2 regions of the Bacillus sp. ISL-75 genome follow, and region 2 is predicted to be linked to the other one. Evidence: predicted binding sites of a transcription regulator. Region 2 holds the regulator's gene; the other holds the start of a gene.

Region 1 (15,023 bases), on a different contig from region 2:
TTCCCAATATCATGAAGCAAGCCCGCACGACGTGCCAAAGTTTCATCTTGGCCAAGTTCAGCGGCAAGTAAACCAGACAGTTGCGCAACTTCCATTGAATGCTTTAATACGTTTTGCCCGTAACTAGTACGGAATTTTAAGCGACCAAGAATTTTGATCAGATCTGGATGAAGTCCATGAACACCCACTTCAAAGGTGGTTTGCTCACCCACTTCACGGATATACTCATCTACTTCGCGACGTGATTTTTCTACCATTTCCTCAATTCGTGCCGGATGGATACGCCCGTCTTGGACCAATTTCTCCAGTGCTAAGCGAGCCGTTTCGCGACGAATAGGATCAAAACCTGATAGAATGACAGCTTCAGGAGTATCATCAATGATTAAATCAATTCCTGTTAACGTTTCAAGCGTACGAATATTTCTTCCTTCACGGCCAATAATACGGCCCTTCATTTCGTCATTTGGCAGGTTGACGACAGAGACAGTCGTTTCCGCAACATGGTCAGCAGCGCAACGCTGGATTGCTAACGAAAGTATTTCCTTTGCTTTCTTGTCGGCTTCCTCTTTTGCACGATTTTCGCTCTCCTTGATCATTATCGCAGTGTCATGGGTAAGTTCCTGCTCCATTCGATCAATAATGATTGTTTTTGCTTCCTCGCGCGTTAAGCTCGATATTCGTTCGAGTTCAGTTTGTTGTTTTCGTACTAACTCGTCCACTTTGCTTTCCATCTCTTCAATATGCTGTTGTCTTTGGTTTAGAGAATCATCCTTCTTTTCTAAAAGATTTTCACGCTTGTTTAACGTTTCCTCTTTTCGATCTAAATTCTCTTCTCTTTGCAGTAAACGGTTTTCTTGTTTTTGCATTTCATTTCTTCGTTCACGAACCTCACGCTCTGCTTCAGTCCGAAGCTTGTGAATTTCATCCTTTGCTTCTAGCAAAGCTTCCTTTTTCAATGAATCAGCATCACGTTTAGCATCTTCAAGAATCTGCTCTGCAGCATTCTTTGCACCTGCTACTTTTGCATCAGCAATGGATTTATGAACAAAATAGCCAACAACGGCACCGACGATAAGGCCAAGCAAAATGGAGATGATTGTAATTGGTTCCATCGTTACACCTCCTCTTGCTATGAACTTTTGTTACATTTTTTAAGTGTCGGCATGTACATTGTTTAGACTCAACATACAGCAAGCACCAAGGCTTTTTTCGAATTGTAATAATACCAAAAATGTAAAATATACATGTTAATTGTAAAGGTGGGAATATTCATTGTCAAGGCTTAGTCCTATTGGCTTTTTGAAATATTTAGAATAGGACATCATTTATTCATCCTAAATGCTAAAATCCATTGGATTTTAACAAATAAAACTTTGTATAAAAATAACATTATGTAAAAAATGAGCAAAACCATAAATAGCTTTGCTCATCTACATTAGTCTATTAATTCAAATTGTTCATCATCGTCTTTCTCAGTGACAAATTTTTCACCATCTAAACCATAATGTTCACGGATTTTCCCTTGAATTTCGAGGCGAACATCTGGATTTTCCTTCAAGTATAGCTTTGCATTTTCACGGCCTTGACCTAATCTTTCAGAATTATAGGAGTACCATGACCCGCTCTTTTCAACGATATCTAATTCTGCGCCTAGATCAATGATTTCGCCTTCTTTAGAAATTCCTTCACCATACATGATATCTACTTCAGCCGTACGGAAAGGAGGAGCGACTTTATTCTTAACAATTTTTATCTTCGTCTTATTACCTACAATATCATTTCCCTGCTTTAACGCCTCTGCACGACGAACTTCAATACGGACGGTGGAATAGAATTTCAATGCACGTCCACCTGGTGTTGTCTCAGGGTTTCCAAACATAACGCCAATTTTTTCGCGAACTTGGTTAATAAAGATGGCGATGGTCTTCGATTTATTGATGGCTCCAGATAATTTACGTAGGGCTTGCGACATCAAACGAGCCTGTAAGCCCATGTGAGAATCTCCCATTTCGCCTTCAATTTCCGCTTTTGGAACTAATGCTGCTACTGAGTCGACTACAATAATATCAATTGCACCACTTCGTACTAATGCTTCTGCGATTTCAAGCGCTTGTTCACCCGTATCTGGCTGTGATAGCAATAACTCATCAATGTTAACACCTAATTTTTGGGCATACGCTGGGTCAAGGGCATGTTCAGCATCTATAAATGCTGCTTGTCCGCCATTTGCTTGGACTTCAGCAATCGCATGCAAAGCAACCGTAGTTTTACCTGAGCTCTCAGGACCATAAACTTCGATAATACGCCCTCTAGGATATCCACCCACTCCAAGTGCTGCATCAAGTGCTAACGAGCCACTCGGACTCGTTAAAATCCTCGTATCTGTTTTCTCTCCCATTTTCATGACAGAACCTTTACCAAATTGCTTTTCTATTTGCTTTAACGCCATTTCTAAGGCCGCTTTACGATCATTACTCACGAATCTTTTCCTCCCTTATATAAACACAAGCAAATTGCTATAATCTATTAAATTAATTCCTACTAATAATATAACCGCTTTTCGGATATTTGTCGAGTAAAAAAACGAACATTCATTCGTTTATTTTCAAAACAAAATCGTTGTAAAAAAAGGAAAATCCCCCACCCTTTTGTATCATTTTGCATTTTTAGTAGTCCGAAAAGGATAATTCGTCTATTGTCAGACTTTTTTCCAATCGTTTATTATTCAAAAAAGTCACAGGACGCTAATTAGCATTCTGTGACTCTTTTAAAATTCGAAGGAGAAAATAGCAGCCAAATTTCACTGCACGGCTCCGGTTCGCTTCCCTTGTTCCGCCAAGGGTGATCTTTTCTACAATTGTCGGCCTTCCCTTAATTGCAATGCCTATATATATTGTACCAACTGGCTTGCCTTCAAGTTCTTCAGGACCAGCAACACCCGTAAAACTAATCCCAATATCGGTTTTAAATACCTTTGAAGCATTTTCGGCCAGCTCTCTAGCACATTGTTCACTTACCGCACCATGTGTTTTAAGCGTTTCTTCCTGTACATGTAAAAGCTGTCGTTTCACTTCATTTGAATAACAAACTACACCACCGTAAAACACTGAACTTGCACCTGAAATTGATGTTAACTCTTGCTGGAATAGTCCTCCTGTTAAACTCTCAGCGGCAGTAATAGTTAAGTTTCTTTCTTTTAAAGATTTCATTACTTCTATCAAAAGCGACGTATTATCATAGCCATATAAAAATGCACCAAGACGCTGATTTATCGTCTTTTCTAGTTCATCCAGCATAGCCTGTGCTGCATTTTCGTCCACATGTTTTGCTGTCAGTCGTAAAGTAACCTCCCCATCTCCTGCGAGCGGGGCTATCGTTGGATTGCTTTGCGCATCAATTAAATCAATAATTTCTGTTTCCAGAGCTGCTTCTCCAATCCCAAAAAACCTTAACACCCTTGAGACAATTTTCTCGTTGGACTTGTTTCTTGTAGAAAGAGCCTGGGACCCATACTCGAGAAACATCGGTTCCATTTCCTTTGGCGGGCCAGGCAGAAGCATATACGTATGACCGCCGGATTCTACAACCATGCCCGGCGCCATCCCATGATCATTTGGGAGAATGTGAGATCCTGCTAATACGAGTGCCTGCTTTCGGTTATTTTCTGTCATTACACGATTGGTCCGCTTAAAAAAAAGTTCAATCGATGCTAACGCCGTTTCATCGATAACGAGTTCTTTACCAAGCTGACGAGCAATCGTTTCCTTCGTCAAATCATCCTTTGTAGGCCCAAGCCCGCCAGAAAATATTATAATCTCTGCACGCTTTTGGGCTATTTCAATTGCAGACTTTAGCCTGTCAGGATTATCACCAACAACTGTATGAAAATAGACATTAATACCAAGCCCAGCTAATTGCTGAGACAAAAATCTCGCATTCGTATTCACAATTTGACCGAGCAATAACTCCGAACCAACTGCAATAATCTCAGCATTCATAGCAATACATCTTCCTTTACAACATAGTAGAATTAAGTTTACTTTGAATTTTTAAGGACATGACTATTTTTTGCAAAATAATCCCAGCCAGACCAGATAGTAAAAATTAAAGCCACCCATAATGACACTATATCAAAACGGAATGGTATCATGGCAAAAATTATATTATGTAATAAAAGCGATGATATCGCGACAATTTGCGCCCATGTTTTTATTTTGCCGAGCATATTAGCCGCAACAACTTCGCCTTCCCCTGCAAGCAAGAGGCGTAGACCTGTTACTGCAAACTCCCTGCTAATAATAATAATAACTAACCATGAAGGTGCATAAACATCATTCAGTTCAACTAAAACGATAAGTGCAGCCGATACGAGTAATTTGTCAGCTAATGGGTCAAGAAATTTCCCCATATTGGTGACAAGGTTATATTTACGGGCATAATGTCCGTCAACCCAGTCAGTTGCAGAGGCTAAAATGAAGATCAATGCACCGACAAAATGGGTAACTGGAAGGACGGTCCCAAGAAGTTGCATGTCGCCCCATTTAAAAGGAGCAAGCATAATAATCAAAAATATTGGAATTAATAATATTCTTGATACCGTTATTCTATTCGGAATATTCATAGTTTTCCTCCGTTTATTTATTAAAAGTGAAAAATAGTCATCTACAGATGACTATTCGTCTTTCAGAACATATTGAATCGTTATGTTCTGAACATTCGCAGTCGCTGGGACTGCATACTCGAGCTTTTGGTCATTCACATAAATTTCAGTGTCAGCAGCATTTCCAACCCTGATCACAGCCATACTTTCTGCTGATAAATCTTCTGTCTGGCTCTCAGTTGCACCTGTTTTTAGAAGTCCTTGAAAAAAGGATTTCCCTTTTCCATTTTTAATACTAACCCAGGTTTGACCTTTAGAAACCAACTTCACAATAAATTTATCTGCATTTTTTAATTCATAGGTTGAATTCCTGCCGCTGCTTTGAACTGCTGTAATTTCTTGTTTAGGTGTTTCTTCTACAGCTTTTTGTTCCTCTTCCTGTACTGTATTATCCTTCTGTTCCTCATTTACTTTCTGATTATCTTTATCATCTGCTTTTTCTATTTCAAGATTCTTCGATGTAACAATTTTAACGGGTTCATTCTGCTTACTAATTGATTCATTTGAATTTCCACCAGCGTGATTCGATATAAAGTAATATAAAAGGCTTGCTGCACCAATTACAAAAACACCGATTAATACCTTTGGCAGAATATCAAATATTTTGGAATTACCTTCAGTAATTGTTTTGTGTGTTTTCACTCTAGACAATTGCTGGGGTAAGTCATCATTATAGGTAGCAGGAATTTCGCCTTTATAGGTTTCAAAGATTTCATCAGGATTGAGGCTTAAAGCCTCAGCATACTGTTTAATAAATGCACGCACATAGAAATTTCCAGGCATGCTCGCATAATTTCCTTCTTCAATACCAATTAAATAACGCTTTTGAATTTTGGTCATGGATTGGACATCATCCAAGCTTAATCCTTTAGCTAATCGGGCTTCTTTTAGTCGATTCCCTAATTCAGTCAACTGTTAACACCTTCCAATTTATTAAAAATCAAAATCTCCAAAATCTGATCCGGAGAACATGTTATGCTGATCAACGACTTCATATGTAATCTCTTCTTCCGCGTCATTCCTAAGTTCAATAATATAATCAAAATCATCGAGTGTGTATTCTGAGTTTTGTACAAAGACATCAGGGTGCTCGATTACTTTTACTGATGGCAGACGCATGATTTCTCGGACAAGCTGCCAATGACGTTCATTTGCTCGTTTTGTTGATACTATTCCATCGAGAATAAATAGATTATTTTCGTTGTATTCATCTTCAATTAATTGATTGCGGATTGTTTGTTTTAACAGTGTCGATGAAACAAATAACCAACGTTTATTTGCACAAACACTCGCTGCAACTAATGATTCTGTTTTACCTACCCGTGGCATTCCACGAATACCAATCAGTTTATGTCCCTCCTGCTTAAATAATTCTGCCATAAAATCAACTAATAAGCCAAGTTCATTCCTTACAAAGCGAAACGTTTTTTTATCATCAGCATCTCTTTGAATATAGCGGCCATGTCTAACTGCAAGCCTGTCACGCAGTTTTGGTTCCCTAAGTTTAATTAGTTTTATTGTGTCCATAGTATGTAAAATTGACTCTAGTCGTTTAATTTGATCATCGTCTTTAGCTAAAATGAGCAAACCACGTCTTCCTTCATCCACACCATTAATCGTCACAATATTAATAGAAAGCATACCCAATAGGGATGAAATGTCACCCAATAGCCCTGGACGGTTCTTTTGAATCTCATATTCTAAATACCATTCTTTTTTCACGATATAAACCTCCTATAAAGAAGTTTCGACACTTTTCTTCATTTCCTCATCTAACCCCTATAATAAATGATTTTGGATGAAGATGAAAGTAAAAACACAGATATTCGTTTCTTTAATGGAGTTTATAGATTTATACATACAAAAAGAGAGGAGAAACCTCCTCTCTTTTAGCGGGCGCCATTATTTTGAATCAATTTAACCATGATATTTGCAATAGCTTGTTGTTCTTCTTTATCAGCAACAGACCAAAGATCAGCAAGAATTCTTTCTTGCTCGTTTTTTGGCTCTACTTGGCTTGATAAATAATCACCAATTTGAAAGGCAAGATTATTAATTGCTCCCTCACTCATACCTTCATTTTGTGCATGGTGAAGACGATCAGCAAGAAAGTCCTCCCACTGTTTCCAGTTATCTAAAACAGACATTGTTTTCCCTCCTTTAAATTAGTACAAGTTTATTTTGCGATAAAGTGAAGGGAACTATACATGAATAACTTGTGAATTTTATGTATACCAGCCACCATTTAACGCAAGGACTTGGCCTGTCATATAGGAAGATTCATCTGAGAGCAAGAAAGCGACACTCCTCGCTATTTCTTCTGGCTGACCTAGTCTTCCCATAGGTATCTCATAAGAAATCTGGTCCACCTCTTCTTGTGAAAAACTTTCCATCATTGGTGTCTCGATCGCACCAGGGGCGATCGCATTAACGCGAATGCCATTCAATGCTAATTCTTTACTTAATGCCTTTACGAAGGCAATTTGTGCACCCTTTGCGGTAGAATAGGCCACTTCACAGGCCGCACCTGTTTGACCCCAAATGGATGTAATCACGACAATGTTCCCTTTACCTTTAACAAGTAATTTCGGCAGGAGCTCTTTGGTCAGCATTAATGGATTTAGTACGTGAACATTCATTAATGCCTCTGCTTCAGACTGTTGCAAATCAATAAGAAGTCCATATTGACTGGTTCCACCGCAATGGATGATGGCGTCTAGCGAAAAAACCTCAGAGTAGACTTTCTTATATCCATTAGGACCGCCAAAGTCTGCTTGGATAGGAATATACTCTCCACCGTATGTCTGCAGTTTTTCGATTAGGTCTCGAATCGATTGTTCATTTTTATTATAATGCAGATACAAATGATAGCCTTTTTCAGCGAGTTTAAGCGCAATGGCTTGTCCTATTCCACCACTTGCCCCAGTGATCAGTGCATATTTCATTTCATCACTCTCTCTCTAATAACAAAACTTTTATACGAAGAAAAAGCGCCGTGTTACGACGCTTCACTTTTCTATTTTTTCTTTGGAACTACTTGGCAAACTGAAAAGCGTTCTTCCGAGATCACCTGAGATGCTAGTGATTGTACATCGTTTAAGGTGATTTTTTCAAGTGTTGGAACGACATCAAAAAGATTCATATCATTAAATGCATAGCGAGTAAATTGATTTGCGATATATTCAGGTGAATTGATCGCTCGTAGAAATGCACCTATCTTCTTTCTTTTCGCTCTTTCCAATTGCTCTTCATCAAAGATCATTTGACTTTTAGCCTTCAGAAGCATTTTTTCTAGTGTTTCAGCCAGCTTATCAGGTTCACCTGTATCCCCGCCAATCATCGCAAACCCAAAGCCTTGTTCCTGCGTGTAATCAAAGGAAAAGGTTTCATCAATTAAACCTTCATTATACAACTGATTATAATTTTCAGAGCTTTTTCCAAACAATAGATCCAGTAATACATTCATTGTTAATTCATTTTTAAGCAATTCATCGCCTGTTTGGTCGACATGAAGTGCTTTAATACCTAGTAAGCATTTTGACGTTTGAACATTCATTTCAAGTACTTGTTTCTTTTCGGCTGCTTGTGGTGGTTCTGTTTCAAATTTGCGCTTGATTTCAGGCATATCCTTGTATTGTTTTTTTGCTTGATTTTCTTTCACTTGGTTCATGAAACTGTTGGGGTCCACTGGGCCAACAATAAATAACAGCATGTTGCTCGGGTGATAGAAGGTGTTATAGCATTCATATAGCCAATCTTTTGTAATATGTGAAATAGACTCAATCGTACCTGCTATATCAATCTTAACTGGATGGTTCTGATATAGATTTTGGATTAATCCAAAGTATAAGCGCCAATCTGCATTATCATCATACATTGTGATTTCTTGCCCAATAATCCCTTTTTCTTTTTCGACCGTTTTTTCTGAAAAATAAGGATCCTGAACAAAATCAACGAGTGTTTCAAGGTTCTTTTCAACATCAGAGGTGCTTGAAAATAAATAAGCAGTCCGTGTAAAGGAGGTAAAAGCATTTGCGGATGCCCCTTGACGGCTAAATTGCTGGAAAACATCACCGTCTTCCTTTTCAAAAAGCTTATGTTCTAAAAAGTGAGCTATGCCGTCTGGTACTTTAACATACTCCTCTTTTCCTAATGGAACAAATGTATTATCAACAGAACCATATTTCGTCGTAAAGGTAGCAAAGGTTTTATTAAAACCCTTTTTAGGCAAGATATATACATTTAGTCCATTGGCTAGTTTTTCATGATAAAGCTCTTCCTGAAGCTGGTCAAAAGTTATTTTCTCCATCTATTTGCCCGCCTCCGTTCCAGTTAAGAAGTATATGGTATCAATTTCGATTTTTTTTGCAACTTCTACAATTTCTTCTTTCGTTACTTTTTGCATTTCTTGAAGCCATGTATCCAAATTAATATTTGCATCGGCCACGACGTTATGATATAGAATTTCCGTAAGTCCTCTTGATGTGTCTATCGTCTCAAGAATTTGATTTTGAATCACTGCCTTGGTTTGTACGAGTTCTTGGTCTGTGAAATCACCATTTTTCATTGCCTCTAATTGATCATGAATAATTCCAACTGCCTGGTCATAATTCTTTAAATCAATGCCTGACATAACCATCATCAAGCCTTTGTGACTTTCAAGACGGCTCGCTGCATAATAAGCAAGGCTTGCTTTTTCCCGTACATTAATAAATAATTTGGAATGCGAGAACCCCCCAAAAATGCCGTTAAACACCTGCAAGGCAAAATATTCTGGGTCCCCATAGACGATATTTGTCCGATAACCAATATTTAATTTACCTTGTTTTACATCTTGTTCTTCTTTTATTTCCTGTACCTGACTTTTTCGGTTTATTTCCTGTGGTACTAACTTTTTCGGTTTTCTTTCCTCAAAATGTAATAGTTCAGCAGCATAATTCTTTACCTCTTCTTCGTTTACATCCCCGATGATATATAAATCCATTTCATCATTTAAAAAAGCGTTTTTATAATATTCATATAGATTCTCAGGTGTAATGGCGTCTACATCTGCCGCATCTCCATTTACCTCTAAGGCATAAGGTTCACCTTTACACATTTCTTGTATTAGTCGGACATTCGAGTAGCGCATTTTATCGTCAAAAACTGATTGGATTCTTTGTTTTTGTGTCCGCTTCTCTTTTTCTACAGTATCATGGTCAAATGCATTACCCTGAATATTTGGATTGGTTAATATTTCGGCTAACAATTCAAACCCTTTTTTTAATAATGGACTTGGATCATTTAAGAATTTTTCATTGGCAATTTCGATGGAGAAACTCATTATATGGTTTTCACCTTTTTTCGAGAGGTCTACAAAAAAGGTGGCACCATATAACTCATCGAGATACGACCGAAGTGCCGTGGTTGTAGGATACTTTTTAGTGCTGCTTTGCAATACTTGAGGGAGAAGAGCGCGTTTGGTGACATCCTCCTTTGTTAATGGTGCTTTCATCTTCCAAATCAATGTGTTCGTTTTATATTTTTCTGTTGGTATAAAGTGTAGTTTATACCCATTAAGTTGTGTTATTTTTTCTGTAGCAGTGGCCATTTACATTCCTCCTTAACTGTTCAAAGATCATACTTAACAATATGTAAACATTTTTCTTTATATCTTATCCTTTGTAATAAAACCTATACTACTTATTACTATAATTTGACATGCTTGGTCATTACAAGCAAATACTCTTTGTTTCAAAAAAAAGAACCTCTGAAATAAAATCAGGGGTTCTATTTTCAACCTATTATCGATTACCTTTGATGTAGTGGGTTCCACTAGCTTTTGGTGCATCGGCACGACCGATGAATCCAGTTAAAGCTAATATGGTTAACACATATGGAGCAATTAACAAGTAAACATTTGGAATTTCCTTTAAGAAAGGTAAACTTGATCCAATGATACTGATACTTTGCGCGAAACCGAAGAAGATTGCAGCACCTAATGCACCAAGTGGATGCCATTTACCGAAAATCATTGCGGCTAACGCCATGAAACCTTGACCACTGATTGTCGAGTGGCTGAAGTTAGACGTAATGGATTGTGCATAAACTCCACCACCGAGACCACCAAGAGCTCCGGAAAGGATGACACCCAAATAACGCATTTTGGTGACATTTATACCCATAGTGTCTGCCGCCATCGGATGTTCACCGACTGAGCGGAGGCGGAGACCAAATGGTGTTTTGGTAACAATAAACCATACTAAAATGGCAACCAAAATTGCTAGAAACGATGTCCAATACGTATTTTGGAAGAAGATTTTACCGATTACAGGAATATCCTTTAAAACAGGAATATCAATTTTGCTAAACCCCTTACTGATAATTCCAGTTTCACCTTTATCATAAATGAGCTTTACAAGAAAAAGGGTAAGTCCTGTTGCGAGTAAGTTAATTGCCACACCGGAAACCGTATGGTCCGCCCGGAAGGTAATTGCCGCAACCGCGTGTAGTAAGGAAAAGATTGCTCCTGCAGCCATTGCTATTAATAATGCTATCCAAGGTGTAGCACTGCCAAATGTATCAAATGTAGTTAAGTTAAACACGATCGCCGAAAATGCCCCAATTACCATTAAACCTTCAAGTCCAATATTAACTACCCCAGAACGCTCTGAGAAAATACCGCCTAATGCAGTGAAGACAAGAGGAGCAGCCCATAATAAAGTGGATGGAATAAGAATGATTAAAATATCCATTAAACTCAACTTACTTCACCTCCTTCTTACTGAATCGGTCAAGAAATACTCTTATTATATAGCTTGATGCAACAAAGAATACGATTAAAGCAATAATGATATCAACTAATTCATTTGGTACTCCAGCTTCAAGCGGCATGTTTAATGCTCCTACTTTTAGAACACCAAATAGTATCGCTGAGAAAAATACACCTAGAGCAGTATTACCTCCTAGTAATGCAACAGCAATTCCGTCGAAACCAACGCCTGAGAATCCACCCTTTACAGCGGCATATTCGAATGTTCCTAGTCCTTCCATAGCACCAGCTAAGCCAGCAAAGGCTCCGGAAATAACCATTGAAAGGATAATATTTCTATTAACGTTCATGCCCGCATATTGTGCGGCATGTTGATTAAAACCTACTGACCTTAATTCAAACCCTCTTGTTGTTCTTTCTAATAAGAACCACATTATAAAGCAAGATATAATAGCAAGAATAATACCCCAGTGAAGTCTTGAATAGTCAGTTAGACTTTCCAACCAGCCAGATCGTAATGTTGCTGATTTATGAATAGGACCTGAATTGTCCCCATGATTTGTGATTACATTACGAATAAGATAATTCGATACATGTAAGGCTACATAGTTCATCATAATGGTTACAATTACTTCATGCACACGAAAACGTGCTTTTAATAGACCAGGAATAAATGCCCAAAGCGCACCTGCAACTATGGACGCTAAGATTGCAAGTGGTAAATGAATAATACGCGGCAGGTCAAAGGCTACCCCTACCCAAACCGCTGCAAGCCAGCCTACTAAGAATTGCCCCTCAACCCCGATATTAAATAAGCCCACCCGGAAAGCAAAAGCAACAGCTAAACCGGCTAAAATATATGGGGTAAACTGTCTTATTACTTCCCCAATATAATAGATATCTCCAAATGCACCATTCCATAGTGCCGTAAAGGCCGCAATTGGATTGTACCCACTAAATAACATGATAATTGTTCCAACAATGATGCCTAATAAAACAGCAATAATTGGTGTTAAAATACTTTTAAACCGTTTAGACATGGTTTTGTTCACCCGCTTCCTTTCTATTCGATCCAGCCATCAACAATCCAAGTTCCTGCTCAGTCGTTTCCTTTGGATTAACAACAGCCACGATTTTCCCCTCATAAATAACCGCAATACGGTCACTAACATTCATAATTTCATCCAATTCAAAGGATACAAGCAAGACACCTTTCCCATTATCGCGCTGCTCGATTAAGCGCTTATGAATGAATTCAATTGCCCCAACATCCAATCCGCGAGTTGGCTGTGCCGCAATGAGTAGGTCAGGGTTACGGTCTATTTCACGTCCAATAATCGCCTTTTGTTGATTACCACCAGAAAGGGCACGTGCCAAAGTGTATTCACTTGGTGTACGAACATCAAACTCACTTATTAGCGATTTAGCCTTTTTATAGATTTCACTAAAGTTTAAGATTCCGTTCTTTGAGAATGGCTTTTTATTATACGTTTGTAAAACCATGTTCTCTCCAATTGGGAAATTCAATACTAACCCGTGCTTGTGGCGATCCTGAGGAATATGACCTACGCCAGATTCAGTAATTTGCCTTGGAGTATGATTGATCAATTCTTTGCCATTTAATTTTACACTGCCAGTTTCAGCTTTACGTAATCCTGTAATTGCTTCAATAAATTCTGATTGTCCATTTCCATCAACTCCAGCGATTCCGACAATCTCCCCAGCACGGATAGAAAGATTAAGACCATTAACAACCATAACACCACGAGGGTCTTTAACAACTAAATCCTTGATTTCAAGTACTTCTTGTTTTGGGGTTGCTTCCTTTTTATCCGTTTTAAAGACAACCTCACGTCCAACCATTAGGCTCGCAAGTTCATTAGGGTTTGTTTCGCTTACGGCTACAGTTCCAATCCCCTTACCTTTACGAATAACGGTACAACGGTCTGAAACTTCCATAATCTCTTTAAGTTTATGGGTTATGAGAATAATAGATTTGCCTTCTTTAATAAGCGTCTTCATAATTTGGATTAATTCTTTAATCTCTTGTGGTGTTAATACGGCTGTAGGTTCATCAAAAATAAGAATTTCTGCCCCACGATAGAGTGTTTTTAAGATTTCAACCCGTTGCTGCATCCCCACTGAAATATCGGATATTTTTGCTTGCGGGTCAACCGCTAGACCATAGCGCTCTGAAATTTCACGAACTTGTTGTTCAGCCTTTTTTAGATCTATTCGGCCAGCTGAGGTTATTTCTCTACCAAGGATAATATTTTCAGTGACAGTGAAGGTATCGACCAACATAAAGTGCTGATGGACCATTCCAATTCCAAGATCATTAGCGATATTAGGGTTTGCAACGTTAACAGGTTTCCCTTTCACACGGATTTCACCTTGTTCTGGCTGATATAAACCAAAGAGAACATTCATCAAGGTTGATTTTCCTGCACCATTTTCTCCAAGCAAGGCATGGATTTCACCCTTTTTTAATTGAAGGGTTATGTTATCATTCGCAACGAAGCCATTAAACTCTTTACGGATGTTTAGCATTTCAATTACATATTCCATCTTTTCTCACTCCCTGTGATAAGGTAAAAGGAAAAATTGACCAACAGTAGTAAGAGGTCAGACCTTTCCGAATTTTAAAAAAACAGGGAATTCCTCCCCACTAAAATCTTAAATGAAAAGTAGAATATTTATTCTACTCTTCAGTTAGGATTCCTTAGAAAGGAATAAGCGAGCACTAGTTAAATCCCGCTTATTCCTCACAAAAATTATTTAACACTAAAAGTCTTTAATTCAGCACGAGTTCCTGGAACTTTTACTGCGCCTGATTTAATCTTTTCAACCCATTCTTTTACTGCAGCTTCAATCGCATCTTTTTTATCTGCTTTTGCGTTGATTGGCGCTACGCCAACCCCATCTTCAGCTAAACCGTATAATGCAACTTCTCCACCAGGGAAATTGCCATCCATTGCTTTTTTAGATAAATCCTGTACCGCAACGTCAACACGTTTTAGTGCAGATGTAAGAACAATATCTGGACCCATGTCGTTTTGGTCACGGTCTACACCGATAGCCCAAATTTCTTTACTAGGATCTTTTGCTTTTCTGTCAGTTGCTTCTTTGAATAGACCGTTCCCAGTACCACCAGCAGCATGGAACACTACGTCCGCACCTGAAGAATACATTTTAGATGAGATATTTTGACCTAATTCTGCTTTATCAAATGCACCTGCATACTGAACATCCACTTTCACTTCAGGTTTTGCAGCTTTAACGCCTGCTAAGAAGCCAGCTTCGAAACGTTCGATAACTGGGATTTCCATCCCACCGATGAATCCAATATGGTTAGATTTTGTTTGAAGTGCAGCTGCTACACCAGCAAGGAATGCTGCTTCTTGCTCTTTGAAAAGAACACTTGCAACGTTTGGTTGTTTAACTTCAGCATCAATAATAGCAAAGTGTGAATCTTTTTGTTGTTTCGCAATTTCTTCTACAGCAGCTTGCATTAAGAAACCAATTCCGTAAACTAAATCAAAATCTTGACGTGCAAGAGTATTTAAGTTAGTAGAATAATCAGCATCAGATTTTGATTGAAGGTAATCATAT
Region 2 (15,023 bases):
GAATATATATAAACAAGATGCCTTCATCAGCTAGTTAAAAGAAAGTCGTTGTATGTCGTCATCATTAGAAATAGACAATAGACCTATATAATGGAAAAAAGCCTGGCGACTCCGCCAGGCTTTTTTCCATTAATTCACGACATCCTCAAGACGTTCTACCGCTCCGTTTTGCAAAAGGAACATTTTATGGTACAAGCCACCCTGGGCAAGCAGTTCTTGATGGGTTCCCCTTTCAACAATTTCCCCCTGATGCAATACTAAGATTAAATCAGCATCCTGAATGGTGGACAGGCGATGCGCAATGGCAATAGTCGTTCTACCTTTTCGCATTTTGGCGAGTGCGGTTTGAATGGCTTCTTCTGTTTCTGTATCAATGTTAGCGGTCGCTTCGTCGAGTACCAATATTTTGGGATTAGCGGCGATCGTTCGGGCAAAAGCGATTAGTTGCCTTTGACCGCTTGAAAATGTGGTACCACGCTCGACAACCTTATGTTCAAAGCCATCCTCCAACTTTTCAATAAAGGTGTGGGCTTGGACAAACTTTGCTGCTTCTTCGACTTGTTCATCCGTCATCTCATTCGAATGAAGGCGGATATTATCCTTCACCGTCCCGTAGAACAGGAATGGATCCTGTAAGACTAAGCCCATTTTCTCCCTGAGTTCTGTCTTTGTGAAGTTCCGAATCGATTGACCATCAATCAAAATGTCCCCCCTTTCATATTCATAAAAACGCATTAACAAATTGATAATCGAGCTTTTTCCACTTCCGGTATGGCCAACCAGTGCGACTGTTTCACCAGGATTTGCCGTAAAGGAAATAGATTTTAGCACATCACGTTTTCCATCATAGGAAAAACTTAAATTCTTAAACTCAATCATTCCTTTTTCAATGGAAATGGTCCGCTCTTCCTTTTGTATTGGTGCTAATTCTTCCTCATCCAACAGTTTAAAAACACGCGAGCCAGCAACAATCGCTTGTTGGTACAAGGAAAGCCTCATCATCATCTGATTAACCGGTTCGAAAAAACGATCCAAATAATTTATGAAGGCATATAACACGCCGATTTCCACCACCTTGTTAAAAGACGTTATTCCGAAATAACTTAATACAATGATTAAACCCAAAATATAGATTAAATCAATCGCTGGTCTTAACAGGAGGCTATCTATTTTGATATTTTTCATTCCTGCCTGATAGTGTTGGTCATTAATAGCTCCGAATTCTGCCTGGAGTCTTTTTTCCTGCCGAAACACTTGGATAATACCCATTCCAGATAATGATTCACTGAGCTTGGCATTCAACTGGCTTAGCCGTTCGCGCATATCAAGGTAAAATCGTGAACTTAATTTTCTGTATAGGTTCATGACAAACAATAATAGTGGAAGGATCACGACACATAATAAGCCAAGTTTGATGTTCAGAATAAACATCGCAATAAAAATACCTAGCAATAAAAATCCACCTTGGATAAACGTTGCAATAACGGTAACAAACATGTCTTTAATGGCTTCCGTATCATTGGTCACCCTTGAAACGATACTTCCTGCTGGGGTCTTATCAAAATACTTTAGCCCGAGCGACTGTACTTTAGAAAAAACATCAATGCGCAACTGTTGGATAATTTTCAAAGCCAGTTCCTGGAATTTAACCAATTGAAAAAACATTAGAATCGCTTTAATGATTTGGATTGACATGTACGTGGAACCTAGGATCAAAAGTGGCTGAAACTCAAGCTTTCCAGGTGTTAAATAATCATCGATAAATATTTTTACGATTATCGGCAAAACGATATCGCCGATCGTTGTTAGTATTAAGAAAATAAATGCTATGACAATCGTTTTTTTTTGTGGTTTAGTATAGGATAGCAGCCGGAATAAAATATTTCTTTGTTCACGATCTGTAAGCTGAATTTTTTCGTCCATCTTAATGCCCTCCATGCTCAACCAACTCTTCTAGCTGCTGGCGTAAATACATTTCCTTATACCATCCACCCGATTCCATCAATACTTCATGTGTACCTCTTTCCACAATCTTTCCATCCTCAAGAACCAGAATGAGATTTGCATGTTGAATGGCACTTAATCGGTGTGAAGTGATGATGGTTGTTTTTCCTTCCCTATTCTGTTTTAATGCTGAAAGAATGGCTTCTTCTGTTTTTGCATCTACTGCAGATAAGGAATCATCGAGTACTAACACTTCTGGCTTCATCAAAATAGCCCGGGCAATCGAAATCCTTTGCTTCTGCCCGCCCGATAAGGATACCCCACGCTCTCCAACAACCGTTTGATACCCTTCAGTAAATTGAAGGATATCAGTATGGATATTGGCAAGCTTAGCGGCATTCTCGACTTCCTCTATTAATGCCCCATGGTTTGTAAAGGCGATATTTTCACCAACAGAGGCTGAAAACAGGAAATGATCTTGCGGTACATAACCAATGGCCTCGCGTAATTTTTCAAGCTTGTAATCCTGCAGAGAATTCCCTCCAAATCTAATCTCACCTTGATAACTATCAAACTCACGAATGAGCAGTTTTAAAAGAGTGGTTTTACCAGCACCGGTTTTACCAACAATGCCCACCGTCTCGCCGGTATATAACGAAAAATTTATATCCTTTAAAACCGGTGTGGTTTCTCCAGGATAGGTAAAGCTAGAAAGATTGTATTCAATATCACCCGCGGGCACCACGTTTAAGGCCCCCTCCTTATCGGTTATATCTTCTTTTTCTTGAAGGAGCATGGAAACTCGGTCATAGGAAGCACTGCCTCGCTCAACAATGTTAAATAACCAGCCAAATGCAAGCATCGGCCAGATGAGTAAACCTAAATATGTAGTAAACGAGAGTAATTGCCCGATTGTTAGTTCCCCATTAAGCACGTATTTTGCACCAAACACAATCGATAAGAAAAAGGAAATACCAACAATAATCGAAATCGTCGGATCGAAGAGAGAATCAATTTTGGCGACAGTGATATTTTTTTGGACGACATCTTCTGATTGCTTCCGAAAATCCTCGATATCTTCCTTTTCCTGACCAAACGTCTTAATCACTTTAATCCCAGTAATACTTTCCTGAGTTTTATCATTTAATGACGAAAATGCTTCCTGTGCCTGATAAAAGGTTCGATGGAGCATTGTTCCAAACCAGCTTGTAAGGATTACCATAAAGGGCATCGGAATTAAACAGATTAATGTTAATTTCCAGCTAATCGTAAATGCCATGGCACAGATAACAAACCCACCAGTTGAAAGAGAATCAACGAAGGTTAGCACGCCTACGCCCGCTGTTTGTTGAATGGCTGACAGATCGTTGGTGGCATGTGCCATTAAATCCCCTATTCGACGTTTTTGGTAAAATGATGGCGACATATTTGTAAAATGATGATACAGCCGATTTCGAAGCAACTTACTTAACTTAACTGATGATCCAAAAATCATAATTCTCCAGTAGTACCTAAGGAAATACATTGCAAGAGCAATAATAACTAATACGGCCATCCACTTCAAGAGAATTCCCGTTGTCATCGTCCCATTCTTAATTTGGTCAGCAATGATTCCTATGATCTTAGGCGGCACCAGTTGCATAATTGCTACAAGCATTAAGAGGAAAATCCCCGATATATATGCTTTTTTCTCCTGTTTAAAATACCAGCCTAATTCTAAAAATACTTTCATTAAACCGCCCCCAAAACACGAGTAATCGATCTGCCAAAAATTGAATACGTTTTTAATTAAAGTTATTCGGAAAAATAATCCAACGGACTGAGGTTTAATTTTACCAAATTTTTATAAAATAATAAAGATTTAGAATATTTTATCAGCACGTAAAAAGCACCCATCTATATGAGTGCTAGTCCGTTTTATTTTGATTGTTGTTTGTTCATGGCAGCCATCATTTGGTTGATCTTCTTTTGTGATGGTTTTTGTCCCATTTGCATCATCATCATTTTTAACATTTGTTCATTGATTGGCGGATTTTTCTTTAAGTAGCTCATCATATATTTACGAGCAATGAAAAATCCTAGTGCTACACCAGCTGCTAATGCTAGTATACCAACTAGAATGTAATAACCCATATTCAACTTCCTCCTTCATGTTGTCTACCATACAGTGTACTAAATAAAACACGATTAGACAATATCTGCAATTAGATAAATTTTCTTTCCTTTATCGGCTTTAACCAACCGTATCGCTGATGTTCAAGGTCAAGTGCCAAAAAGGAAGTTTCACATTTTCTTAGAACTTCAAAAAAAGCCGTCTCAGCTTCATAGCTGCCTTGTGCCTCGATTGTAATTAAGTCTTGAAAAACCTCTAACTTTGCCGTACTTAGTTTTCCACTTAATTCAATTGAATATGCACCATGCTCAGCTTTAAATCCCTTGATTTTTCCAAGCTGCTTTTGGATAAGTTGATGGATCTTTAGTACCTCAACCTTTTTTGTTATATAGGAAATTTGTTTTTGTGTAATAAATTTAAGTTCGCCGTTTGCTTTTCGATGTTCCTGAAAAAGCTGAAAAAACAATCGTTCTCTTCCGAAGTAATGGGTCGCAAATTCATCTTCTATTAAATATAGCTGATATTTTCTCACCACTGTTCTCTCCTTCGTTGATTACCCTTTTTACTATTATAAAAAAAGACTAACGAAACATATGTCTTACGGCGGCAAAAACTTCCACTATTTTTGTCGATTTGCAGGAAACTAAACTATTCTTCTATAAATTCGGTAGATTTGTTGAATTTTCCTGCAAATAATAACTTTGTTCATAATATTGTTGAAATTTGTACTCATTAAACCATCAAAAAAGGAGAACGGATGATTTCCGCTCTCCCTAAAATCTCATTATTTTATTTTTGCAAAAGTGCTTTTACACGTGCAACTACGTTGTTTACAGTGAACCCGAATTCTTCCATAATCTTTTCTCCTGGTGCTGAAGCTCCGAAATGATCAATAGCAAGAACATCGCCTTCGTCACCAGTGTATTTGTGCCAGCCAAATGATGCTCCCACTTCAATTCCAAGACGCTTTTTCACACTTCTTGGCAGAACAGAGTCTTTGTACTCTTGAGATTGCTGCTCGAATCGATCCCATGAAGGCATACTTACAACCGAAACATGAACACCTTCTCCAGCAAGCGCTTTTTGAGCTTCCACTGCAAGGCTTACTTCTGATCCAGTTGCTAATAACAACGCATCTGGAGTTTCTCTTTCTGAAGGAGACACTACATATGCCCCTTTAGAAACTCCCTCGTACGCATTGGTATCCGTTCCTTTTAATGTAGGTAAATCTTGACGAGTTAAAACAAGTGCAGTTGGTTTGTTGGTAGACTCCACTGCAAGTTTCCAAGCAGCTGCCGTTTCATTACCGTCTGCAGGACGAATGATTGATAATCCTGACATTGCACGTAATGCTGCAAGCTGTTCAACTGGCTCATGTGTTGGTCCATCTTCCCCTACAGCAATACTGTCATGGGTAAAGACATAAGTGACAGGTAATCCCATTAAAGCTGCTAGACGAATGGCAGGACGCAAGTAGTCAGAGAAGACAAAGAATGTTCCGCCAAATACTTTTACGCCGCCATGAAGAGCAATACCATTCATTGCAGCTCCCATCGCAAATTCACGAACGCCAAACCAGATATTGCGACCTTCATAGGAACCAGGCATAAAGTCTTTCGTACCTTTAATCATCGTTTTATTCGAACCAGCAAGGTCTGCGGATCCACCGATAAAAATAGGTAGATTCTTAGCAATACCATTTAATACTTCCCCTGAAGAGGCACGGCTTGCAAGGCTTTTTCCTTCTGGATATACAGGGATTTCTTTATCCCAACCTGCAGGAAGTTCATTATTTAATGCTTGTTCAAGCTGAGTAGCTAGTTCAGGGTACTCTTTTTTATATTGAGCGAAAAGATCATTCCACTCTTTTTCCTTTTTCTCGCCATTTTCAACGATCAGCTTCTGGAAGTTGTCATAGACTTCTTGCGGCACATGGAAATCTTCTTCAAAAGTCCATTTATAAGCCTCTTTTGTAAGTTTTAATTCATTTGCTCCAAGTGGTGAGCCATGAACACCTGAAGTTCCAGCACGGTTTGGTGAACCATAGCCAATGACCGTTCTTACTTCAATCATTGTTGGTCTGTCTAAATCATTTTTAGCTTCTTCCAAAGCTTTCGCAATTTCATCCAGATTATTGCCGTCTTCAACACGAACATATTGCCATCCGTATGATAGGAAGCGATCTTTGACACTTTCTGAGAACGACTTATCTAGGTCTCCATCAAGTGAGATATCGTTTGAATCATAAAGGACTACCAATCGCCCTAATTTCAAGTGTCCTGCTAGCGACGCTGCCTCAGCAGATACACCCTCCATCAAATCTCCATCTCCACAGATACTGTATGTAAAATGGTTCACAAGTTCATATTTATCTTTATTATAAACACTTGCAACATGGCGTTCTGCCATTGCCATTCCTACTGCCATTGCAATCCCCTGTCCAAGTGGACCAGTAGTTGCTTCTACACCCTCAGTGTGGCCATACTCTGGGTGTCCCGGTGTTTTAGAGCCCCATTGGCGGAATTGCTTTAAGTCATCCATTGTTAAGTTGAAACCAGACAAGTGAAGCATGCTGTATAACAACGCTGAACCATGACCTGCTGACAAGACAAAACGATCACGGTTAAACCACTGTGGATTCTTTGGATTTTGGTTCAAGAAACGCGTCCATAAAGTATAGGTCATTGGCGCTGCACCCATCGGCATTCCTGGATGTCCTGAGTTTGCTTTTTCGATCGCATCAATGGAAAGCGTTCGAATGGAGGTTACAGATAAATCATCAATAGTATTAAACATGAATTACATCCTTTCCTAATCACAAGGTTACTAAATACATTTTCAATTTTATATCGCTACCGTTTTTTATTCAACAAATAGCATAATAATAAGAAACAAAAGTCACTATTTTTTTATTTTTACACAAAAATAGTCAGTATATGTAAATAGGAATACAAAAAATGTATTCCTGAACTTTTAGTGAAGTGTATTTTTTTTCCTAGCCTTGATTTTTTCCGGTGTAACGTCATTTCCTTCCGGATCAATAAACTTGGTGTTGGTAAGGGTATCAAGCATATTCGAACGAAAAGTAGCCAAATATTCACTTCTTAATTTAGTTTGCTCTTTCGCTTCTGTTTCAGTCAATCCCGTTGCTTTTGCTTTTCGTGCCAGCTCATTAATTCTAGCCATCTTTTCTTTTGAAAGCATTCAAAGACCTTCCTTTCAACCTATTTACATGACACCTGATTTTACTAAAAAAAAAACCTAATGACAAGGCAAAAGGTCTATTCTTCTTGTGATTCAATATATTCCTGGAATCTTCTATGAACCGTGGCTTTAGAAATGTTATAGCCAAAACCTCTAAGTGTAGCAGCTATTTCTGAAAAAATTAATCCATTTTTTCTTAACCGGACAATTTCTCCAATTGGAACTTCAATTTTCTCTCGTCCAGAGGATTCTCCGAGATTTTTTAAGTTTTTTTCTGGTTTATATCCATTCTGGACTGCTCGCTTCATTCCACGTTTGATTTTTGCATTATGTAGTTTCCGTTGGTACTCTTCAACCATACTTACGATGTTCAAAACCATGGAATCCGATTCGGAAAGCTGTAATTCTCCACTATGGGAGATACTATAAAGTTTAATATTTTCTTTTAATATGCAATGCAAGAGTGCAATTTTGGCATTCCCCCTACCGAGCCGTGTTTCATCCTGAATTAAGAGGGCTTGTACCTGTTTATCTCTAATTCGTTCTAATAAATGAAAAATCCCCTCACGATTAAAATCATAGCCACTAGCCTTTTCCCTAATTACCCTATCAATCTCAAAGTGATAGGTGTTAGCTAGTTGCGTTAATTCCTCTTCCTGACGCTTTAACGAAGTTTCTTGTGTTTCCTTATTTGTGCTGACACGGCAGTATATAATTGCTTTCATAAAAATTCCTTTCTATTCACCAACGGCACTAGCAAATTCATTCTTAGATGAGACTTCTTTACTCACCGGAATGATAATTTCTTCACCAGGAAAAATTTGATCATCATCTAATTCATTATGCTTTTTTATCCAAGCAACAAACTCCTTGTTTGATAATGAATGTTGACCCGAAAATTGATTAGAGATTTTCCATAGTGAATCTCCTTCTGTGATTGTAACCTTTAAAAAATTTTCTTGCGCGTTGGAATGATGTTGGAATGATAATATGATTGAAAGTGAACAACTTAAAATAATAAGAGTAATAGCATAGGAGTATTTGTTCCATAATTTTTTCATAAATAACACCTCTATAAGAATGTATGTTCGTTTTATTATTTTCATTATAAATCGAACGTTTGTTTGTTGTCAACCATATTTTCGAACTTATGTTTGTATAAAAAATGCGAACATGTTATAATAAAGTCAACATTAACCAGGCGAGGTGGATTTTATCATGGCTAAAATATCAAAGAGGCAGCAAGATATCTTAGACTTCATTAAAAGTGAGGTTAAGAGTAAAGGATATCCCCCTTCAGTAAGGGAAATTGGAGAAGCGGTTGGACTCGCATCCAGTTCTACTGTTCACGGACATCTAGCAAGATTGGAAAGCAAAGGACTTATTAGACGGGATCCTACAAAACCAAGAGCAATTGAAATATTAGAAGCAGATGTTGCTGCACATATACCAAGAAATACAGTTGTCAATGTTCCAGTGGTTGGGAAAGTAACTGCAGGACTCCCAATAACAGCGATTGAAAATGTGGAAGAGTATTTTCCGCTTCCAGAAAGTCTTGCACCTGCAGATGAACAAGTTTTCATGTTAGAAATCATGGGTGAGAGTATGATAGAAGCTGGGATCCTAGACGGGGATTATGTAATTGTGAAACAGCAGCCAACCGCTAATAACGGGGATATTGTTGTAGCAATGACCGAGGAAGATGAAGCCACCTGTAAAAGATTTTTCAAGGAAAAAGATTACATACGCCTGCAGCCGGAAAATTCTACAATGGACCCTATTATATTAAGGAATGTTTCGATTTTAGGTAAAGTTATTGGGGTTTACCGACATATTCATTAAGTTTAAGAGAGTTGGCATACACGTGCCGACTCTTTTTTTGTTGTGCTAATCAACCTAAAGCTGAAGTAATTACGGAAGCCGGGATAGAGTGGGTCTACGCGACCGTTCCAGCAGAATCTCTACGAGTTGGGGCACGTAGAGACGGCCTACGTGACCGTTCTAGATGAATTTCTAGAAGTTGGGGCACGTAGAGGCGGCCTACGTGACCGTTCTAGATGAATCTCTACGAGTTGGGGCACGTAGAGGCGGACTACGTGACCGTTCTAGAAGTATCTCTACGAGTCGGGGCACGTAGAGACGGACTACGTGACCGTTCTAGATGAATCTCTACGAGTTGGGGCACGTAGAGGCGGACTACGTGACCGTTCTAGAAGTATCTCTACGAGTAGGGGCACGTAGAGACGGCCTACGTGACCGTTCCAGAACAATTTCACAGAGTTGGGGCACGTAGAGGGGGGCTATGTGACCGTTCCAGAAGAATTTCTACGAGTTGGGGCACGTAGAGGCGGCCTACGTGACGGTTCCAGAAGAATTCATAGAGTTGGGGCGCGTAGTGGCTTTCCTACGCGACCGTTCCAAAGGAATAACAATGAGGTCGTGTACTGTTGTCACTATGACAGAAGAGCTGCATTCATTCTCAAACTAAAAAGGAGCAGCCATAAGCCACTCCTTTATCTGCCTATTTCGCTATTCTTGCTTGTATTTCAGATAGTTTCACCTTAAAAAGCACTTTATATACTTTCGTGTCCCCTTCATTAAAACTGGAATGAGTAACATACGTTCCTTTCAAGGTCTTGCGCTGTTCATCAAATAGAAAACATTCCTGACCTTTTATTCCTGATTCTATCAAACTTAAAATAAGGTCAGGCTTCTTATACGTCTTTTCTCGTAGTATTTCTTGGGTTAGAGCATTACAAATTTGCAGTTTATACAATTTAGAGCACCTCCCAAATGTTTACAACTTAAGCATATATTATTTAGGATTAAATAAACCGTAAAAATTGTGAATTTTTAAAGAACATCAAGCACCTCTTCCCTTCTTCTATTCTATTCCTATTAATTTTATTTAGAATGATCGAGGATGCCTAATTGGAAAAAGAGCCATTGACGTCCAAAGTCGTTGAGAAAGACCAATTGGGTCGTCAATTAGGCTTATTAGCTACCGTAATTGTTGTAATGGAACAAACCTGGTAGCCAATGGGATGGCATTTTTCACTGAGAGAATCTAAGAAAAGAAGCGCGACATAGAAAAACCCTGACGCTAGGCGCCAGGGCTTTAGATGAGATTAATACATGCTCATATATTGATCGCGTTCCCATTGGTGAACGACTGTGCGGAACATATCCCACTCGATTTCTTTTGCTTCAACAAAGTGTTCCATAATGTGCTCGCCAAGACCTGACACAATTACTTCGTCAGATTTTAGTTTATCTAATGCTTGAGCTAATGTTGCAGGAAGATCGACGATACCTTCTTCGATTCTCTCTTCTTTGCTCATTACATAGATGTTTCTGTCAACTGGTGCAGGAGGAGTTAATTTGTTTTTAATTCCGTCTAAACCAGCTTTTAGAAGTACTGCCATTGCTAGGTATGGATTAGCAGATGGGTCTACACTTCTTACTTCAACACGTGTACTTAATCCACGAGAAGCAGGAATACGAATTAATGGTGAACGGTTTCTAGCTGACCAAGCAACGTAGCAAGGTGCTTCATAACCAGGAACAAGACGCTTATAAGAGTTTACAGTTGGATTCGTTACAGCTGTAAAGGCTGGAGCGTGCTTAAGGATACCTGCAATAAATTGACGAGCTGTATCGCTCATTTCTAAGTCGCCGCTTGGCTGATAGAATGCATTTTCTCCATTTGTAAATAATGAAAGGTTCATGTGCATTCCAGATCCATTGACTCCGTATAACGGTTTTGGCATGAATGTTGCGTGCAAACCGTGTTTACGAGCAATTGTTTTAACAACTAGCTTGAACGTTTGGATTTGGTCACATGCTGTTAATGCATCTGCATATTTAAAGTCAATTTCATGCTGACCTGGTGCTACCTCATGGTGAGAAGCTTCAATTTCAAAGCCCATTTCTTCTAACTCAAGCACGATATCACGACGACAGTTTTCACCTAAATCTGTTGGTGCTAAGTCAAAATATCCGCCTTGGTCATTTAACTCTAAACTTGGTTCGCCTTTTTCATCTAATTTAAATAAGAAGAATTCCGGCTCAGGTCCAAGGTTAAAGTTAGTGAAACCTAACTCTTCCATTTCTTTTAATACTCTTCTTAAGTTATTACGAGGATCCCCTTCAAATGGTTTTCCTTCTGGAGTATAAATATCACAAATTAAGCGGGCAACTTTCCCTTTTTCTGCTGTCCATGGGAATACAACCCAAGTGTTAAGGTCAGGATATAGTAACATGTCAGATTCTTCAATCCGTACAAAACCTTCAATTGAAGAACCGTCAAACATCATTTTGTTATCAAGTGCTTTTTCTAATTGACTAATTGGAATCTCCACGTTTTTGATAGTTCCAAGGATGTCTGTGAATTGCAAACGAATAAATTTCACGTTTTCTTCGACCGCTAATCTTTTTATATCTTCTCTTGAATACTTTGCCATTTTCTTACCTCCTATTTTTTAAAAAGAAACTTCCACATTAATGAAAGAATCTTGACATATCTCCTTGACGTAACGAGGATCGATTGTTTCGACCTAAATGCATCATTTCGTTGCGTAGCAGCTTTCTAAGCTGTTCATCTGTTAATTCGCGCTTAGTCTTTTCTGTTTGTTGTTCAAGAATGTTTGATTGTTGCTCTTTTACTAGGAACAATTGTTTAATGCCAGCCATATTGACACCTTGATCAATTAAATCCTTAATTTCTAGAAGCCTATCAATATCATTTAAACAATATAGCCGTCTATTCCCCTCGGTTCTTGCCGGAGAAATCAATTGGTGTTCTTCGTAGTAACGAATTTGCCTGGCTGTAAGTTCCGTTAGTTGCATGACTGTTCCGATCGGAAACAGTGGCATGGAACGGCGAATTTCCTTTCCACCCATCTAATTCCTCCTCCCCTCGGGTTATTCATAATACTATTATATTTCGTGTTAGAAAAGTTGTCAATGATATGTTAGGTTTTCTTACATTAAAATTTTTAAATAAATTGGACACTTAGCTGTTCTCCCTAAAACAATTCGATTAATCCTTTATCGGTTAAGTGGTCTATGGCCAGACAAACAGCCATCTTTACGTGTGCATAGGTTAAGCCGCCTTGTACATAGGCAACATATGGAGGTCTAATCGGTCCATCTGCGGTGAGTTCAATGCTCGCCCCCTGAATAAAAGTACCTGCTGCCATAATTACATCGTCCTCATACCCTGGCATATAGCTGGCATGGGGTGTGACATAAGAATTAATCGGTGATGCGAATTGAATGGCCTGACAAAAAGCAATCATTTTATCTCGATCATCAAACTGGACAGACTGAATTAAGTCTGTCCTTTTAGCATTCCATTTCGGAGAAGAATTCATGCCTAATTTCTCCAACATCGCTGCTGTGAAAACGGCCCCTTTTAATGCCTGGCCAACCACATGGGGGGCAAGAAAAAAGCCTTGATACATTTCTTGAAGGCTATAAAGGGACGCTCCTGCTTCGGCTCCTATCCCTGGTGAAGTCATTCGATACGAACATGCCTCCACCCACTGTTTTTTACCAACAATATAGCCGCCAGTCTTCACAATCCCGCCGCCTGGATTTTTGATAAGTGACCCTGCGATTAAGTCCGCACCGACATGACAAGGCTCGGTCTCCTCAACAAATTCCCCATAGCAATTATCTACAAATACGACCATATCTTGTTTAATTTCTTTGACAAACGTTATCATTTCTGCAATTTCTGCAATCGTAAATGATGGTCTTGTCGCATAGCCCTTGGAACGCTGAATGCCAATCATTTTTGTATTCGGTTTTATTTTCTTTGAGACAGCCTCCCAATCAATTCCACCTTGATTCGTCAGAGCTACACTATCATAGGAAATTCCAAATTCCTTTAATGAGCCAACCCCGTTCCCACGAAGTCCAACAATTTCTTCAAGCGTATCATAGGGTTTGCCAGTTATATATAGAAGTTCATCCCCAGGTCGAAGAACGCCAAATAAGGCAATGGAAATGGCATGTGTGCCTGAGATTATTTGCGGACGAACAAGTCCTGCTTCTCCCCCAAAGACGTCTGCATAGACCATTTCTAGTGTATCTCTGCCATGATCGTCATAGCCATACCCGGTCGACGGATTAAAATGTGAATCACTCACTCTTTTGTTTTGAAAGCTTTTTAATACCCGAAATTGATTTGTTTCGATTCTATTGTCTATTTCTTTATGTACTTTAGCGATTTGTTGTTCAACTTCCTCTACCATCGGCTGAAGCTTTTCCCCATTTTTTAACTGTTGAAACATGTTGTGACTCCTATCTATATTGTGAATTTCTGTAATTGTCCTGTTATTTGATGATCCTGAAGTGTATATCCTTTGCATCGATAGAATTGATCTTCTTCATCAAACACAAGCTCTCTTAATATTGTCTCATTTTTTAATAAAGAAAGCAGCTTTCCTTCTGTGGACGGAATCTGAACTTCGTAAGAATCCATCATTTCCATAACTACCTTCTCCATTTGCTGCTTCAAGGCTTGACGGTCCTCTTTATCAAATGCACTAATAAACGCGGTCGGTGTATCAGCGGTTGGGACAAAATCTGAATGCTGAATATCTTTTTTATTATATACTGTTATTTGCGGGATATCTTTAACTTCTAAGTCTTCAAGCAGCTTTTTTACTGTTTTTTCGTGATGAAAATAATCTGGGTTGGACATATCGACCACATGAAGAAGCAAATCAGCTTCCTTGACTTCCTCAAGCGTGGATCGAAATGCAGCAATAAGTGTTGTCGGTAAATCTTGTATAAACCCAACCGTATCTGTAATCAAGGCTAGGAAACCACTAGGTAAAATCAATTTTCGTGTCATTGGATCTAGTGTTGCAAACAATTGATTTTCCTCGTACGATTCTGCTTCGGATAAACGATTGAAAAGACTGGATTTACCGGCATTGGTATAACCGACAATCGCGACCTGATAGGTTTTATTTTTCTTTCTTCTTTCTCTGTATCGATCCCTGTGCTGAACGATGACGGAAAGTTGGGTTTTAATTTCATCGATTCTCCGACGGATATGCCGGCGGTCTGATTCTAACTTTGTTTCACCAGGTCCTCTTGTTCCGATCCCAGCCCCCAAACGGGATAATGCTGTTCCCTGACCCACAAGACGAGGAAGCATGTATTGCAATTGGGCAAGTTCAACTTGTAATTTACCTTCTTTGGAGCGAGCTCTTTGTGCAAAAATGTCTAAGATGAGCTGGGTTCTATCGATTATACGAGCATTTAGGTCCGTAGAGAGATTTCTTTTTTGACTTGGTGAAAGCTCGTCATTAAAAATGACTATATCTGCCTCCAGTTCATCCACCAGGACATTAAGTTCCTCCACTTTCCCTTTACCTATATAGGTAGCTGGGTGACGCCGGTCCCTTTTTTGAACGACTGACATCAATACTTCACCCTGAGCGGTTTCTGTTAGTGCACCTAACTCTTCCATTGAATAATGAAAGCGCAAATCAGTATCCCCATTGGTCTGACAGCCAACGAGGATCGCCTTCTCTTTCGTGTCTTTTTGTTCCATATGGCATCGTTCCTTCCGTAATCTTCTATCTCCCATCATAACAAAAAAAGGTTGTATACTCTAATTTGCCCAACATTAGAAAAAACTTATTGTAATTTCTCCACATCCTGATATAATCTTACTGTTTTCTAATAACAATTTTATTACTTTTTTCATAGTGTTATATAATATATAGATTTCAAGGAGAAT

Evidence for each region. Region 2 encodes LexA, which represses DNA repair genes until DNA is damaged. Its sites were predicted from a motif close to CGAACATATGTTCG; they were not measured.
Region 1: recA (recombinase RecA) is a predicted target of LexA. The motif match lies at 2,585-2,598, and genes of this name have one in related genera.

Annotation. Positions count from the first base shown of each region.
Region 1 covers NZ_JAGGQX010000009.1:107,644-122,666, forward strand. Annotated here, with positions in the region: gene rny (ribonuclease Y) at 1-1,112, opposite strand, end outside; gene recA (recombinase RecA) at 1,436-2,479, opposite strand; gene J7E63_RS02895 (competence/damage-inducible protein A) at 2,745-3,998, opposite strand; gene pgsA (CDP-diacylglycerol--glycerol-3-phosphate 3-phosphatidyltransferase) at 4,037-4,621, opposite strand; gene J7E63_RS02905 (helix-turn-helix domain-containing protein) at 4,673-5,572, opposite strand; gene J7E63_RS02910 (DUF3388 domain-containing protein) at 5,594-6,385, opposite strand; gene J7E63_RS02915 (DUF3243 domain-containing protein) at 6,550-6,807, opposite strand; gene ymfI (elongation factor P 5-aminopentanone reductase) at 6,886-7,605, opposite strand; gene yfmH (EF-P 5-aminopentanol modification-associated protein YfmH) at 7,677-8,969, opposite strand; gene yfmF (EF-P 5-aminopentanol modification-associated protein YfmF) at 8,970-10,250, opposite strand; gene J7E63_RS02935 (ABC transporter permease) at 10,444-11,403, opposite strand; gene J7E63_RS02940 (ABC transporter permease) at 11,405-12,451, opposite strand; gene J7E63_RS02945 (ABC transporter ATP-binding protein) at 12,444-13,979, opposite strand; gene J7E63_RS02950 (BMP family lipoprotein) at 14,186-15,023, opposite strand, start outside.
Region 2 covers NZ_JAGGQX010000071.1:22,269-37,291, reverse strand. Annotated here, with positions in the region: gene J7E63_RS25870 (aspartyl-phosphate phosphatase Spo0E family protein) at 1-38, shown strand, start outside; gene J7E63_RS25865 (ABC transporter ATP-binding protein) at 130-1,923, opposite strand; gene J7E63_RS25860 (ABC transporter transmembrane domain-containing protein) at 1,925-3,676, opposite strand; gene J7E63_RS25855 (YneF family protein) at 3,862-4,077, opposite strand; gene sirA (sporulation inhibitor of replication protein SirA) at 4,149-4,589, opposite strand; gene tkt (transketolase) at 4,847-6,853, opposite strand; gene J7E63_RS25840 (DUF896 domain-containing protein) at 7,031-7,261, opposite strand; gene J7E63_RS25835 (YneB family resolvase-like protein) at 7,339-7,986, opposite strand; gene yneA (cell division suppressor protein YneA) at 7,999-8,322, opposite strand; gene lexA (transcriptional repressor LexA) at 8,480-9,103, shown strand; gene J7E63_RS25820 (hypothetical protein) at 9,783-10,037, opposite strand; gene glnA (type I glutamate--ammonia ligase) at 10,390-11,724, opposite strand; gene J7E63_RS25810 (MerR family transcriptional regulator) at 11,762-12,163, opposite strand; gene J7E63_RS25805 (methionine gamma-lyase family protein) at 12,289-13,560, opposite strand; gene hflX (GTPase HflX) at 13,575-14,834, opposite strand.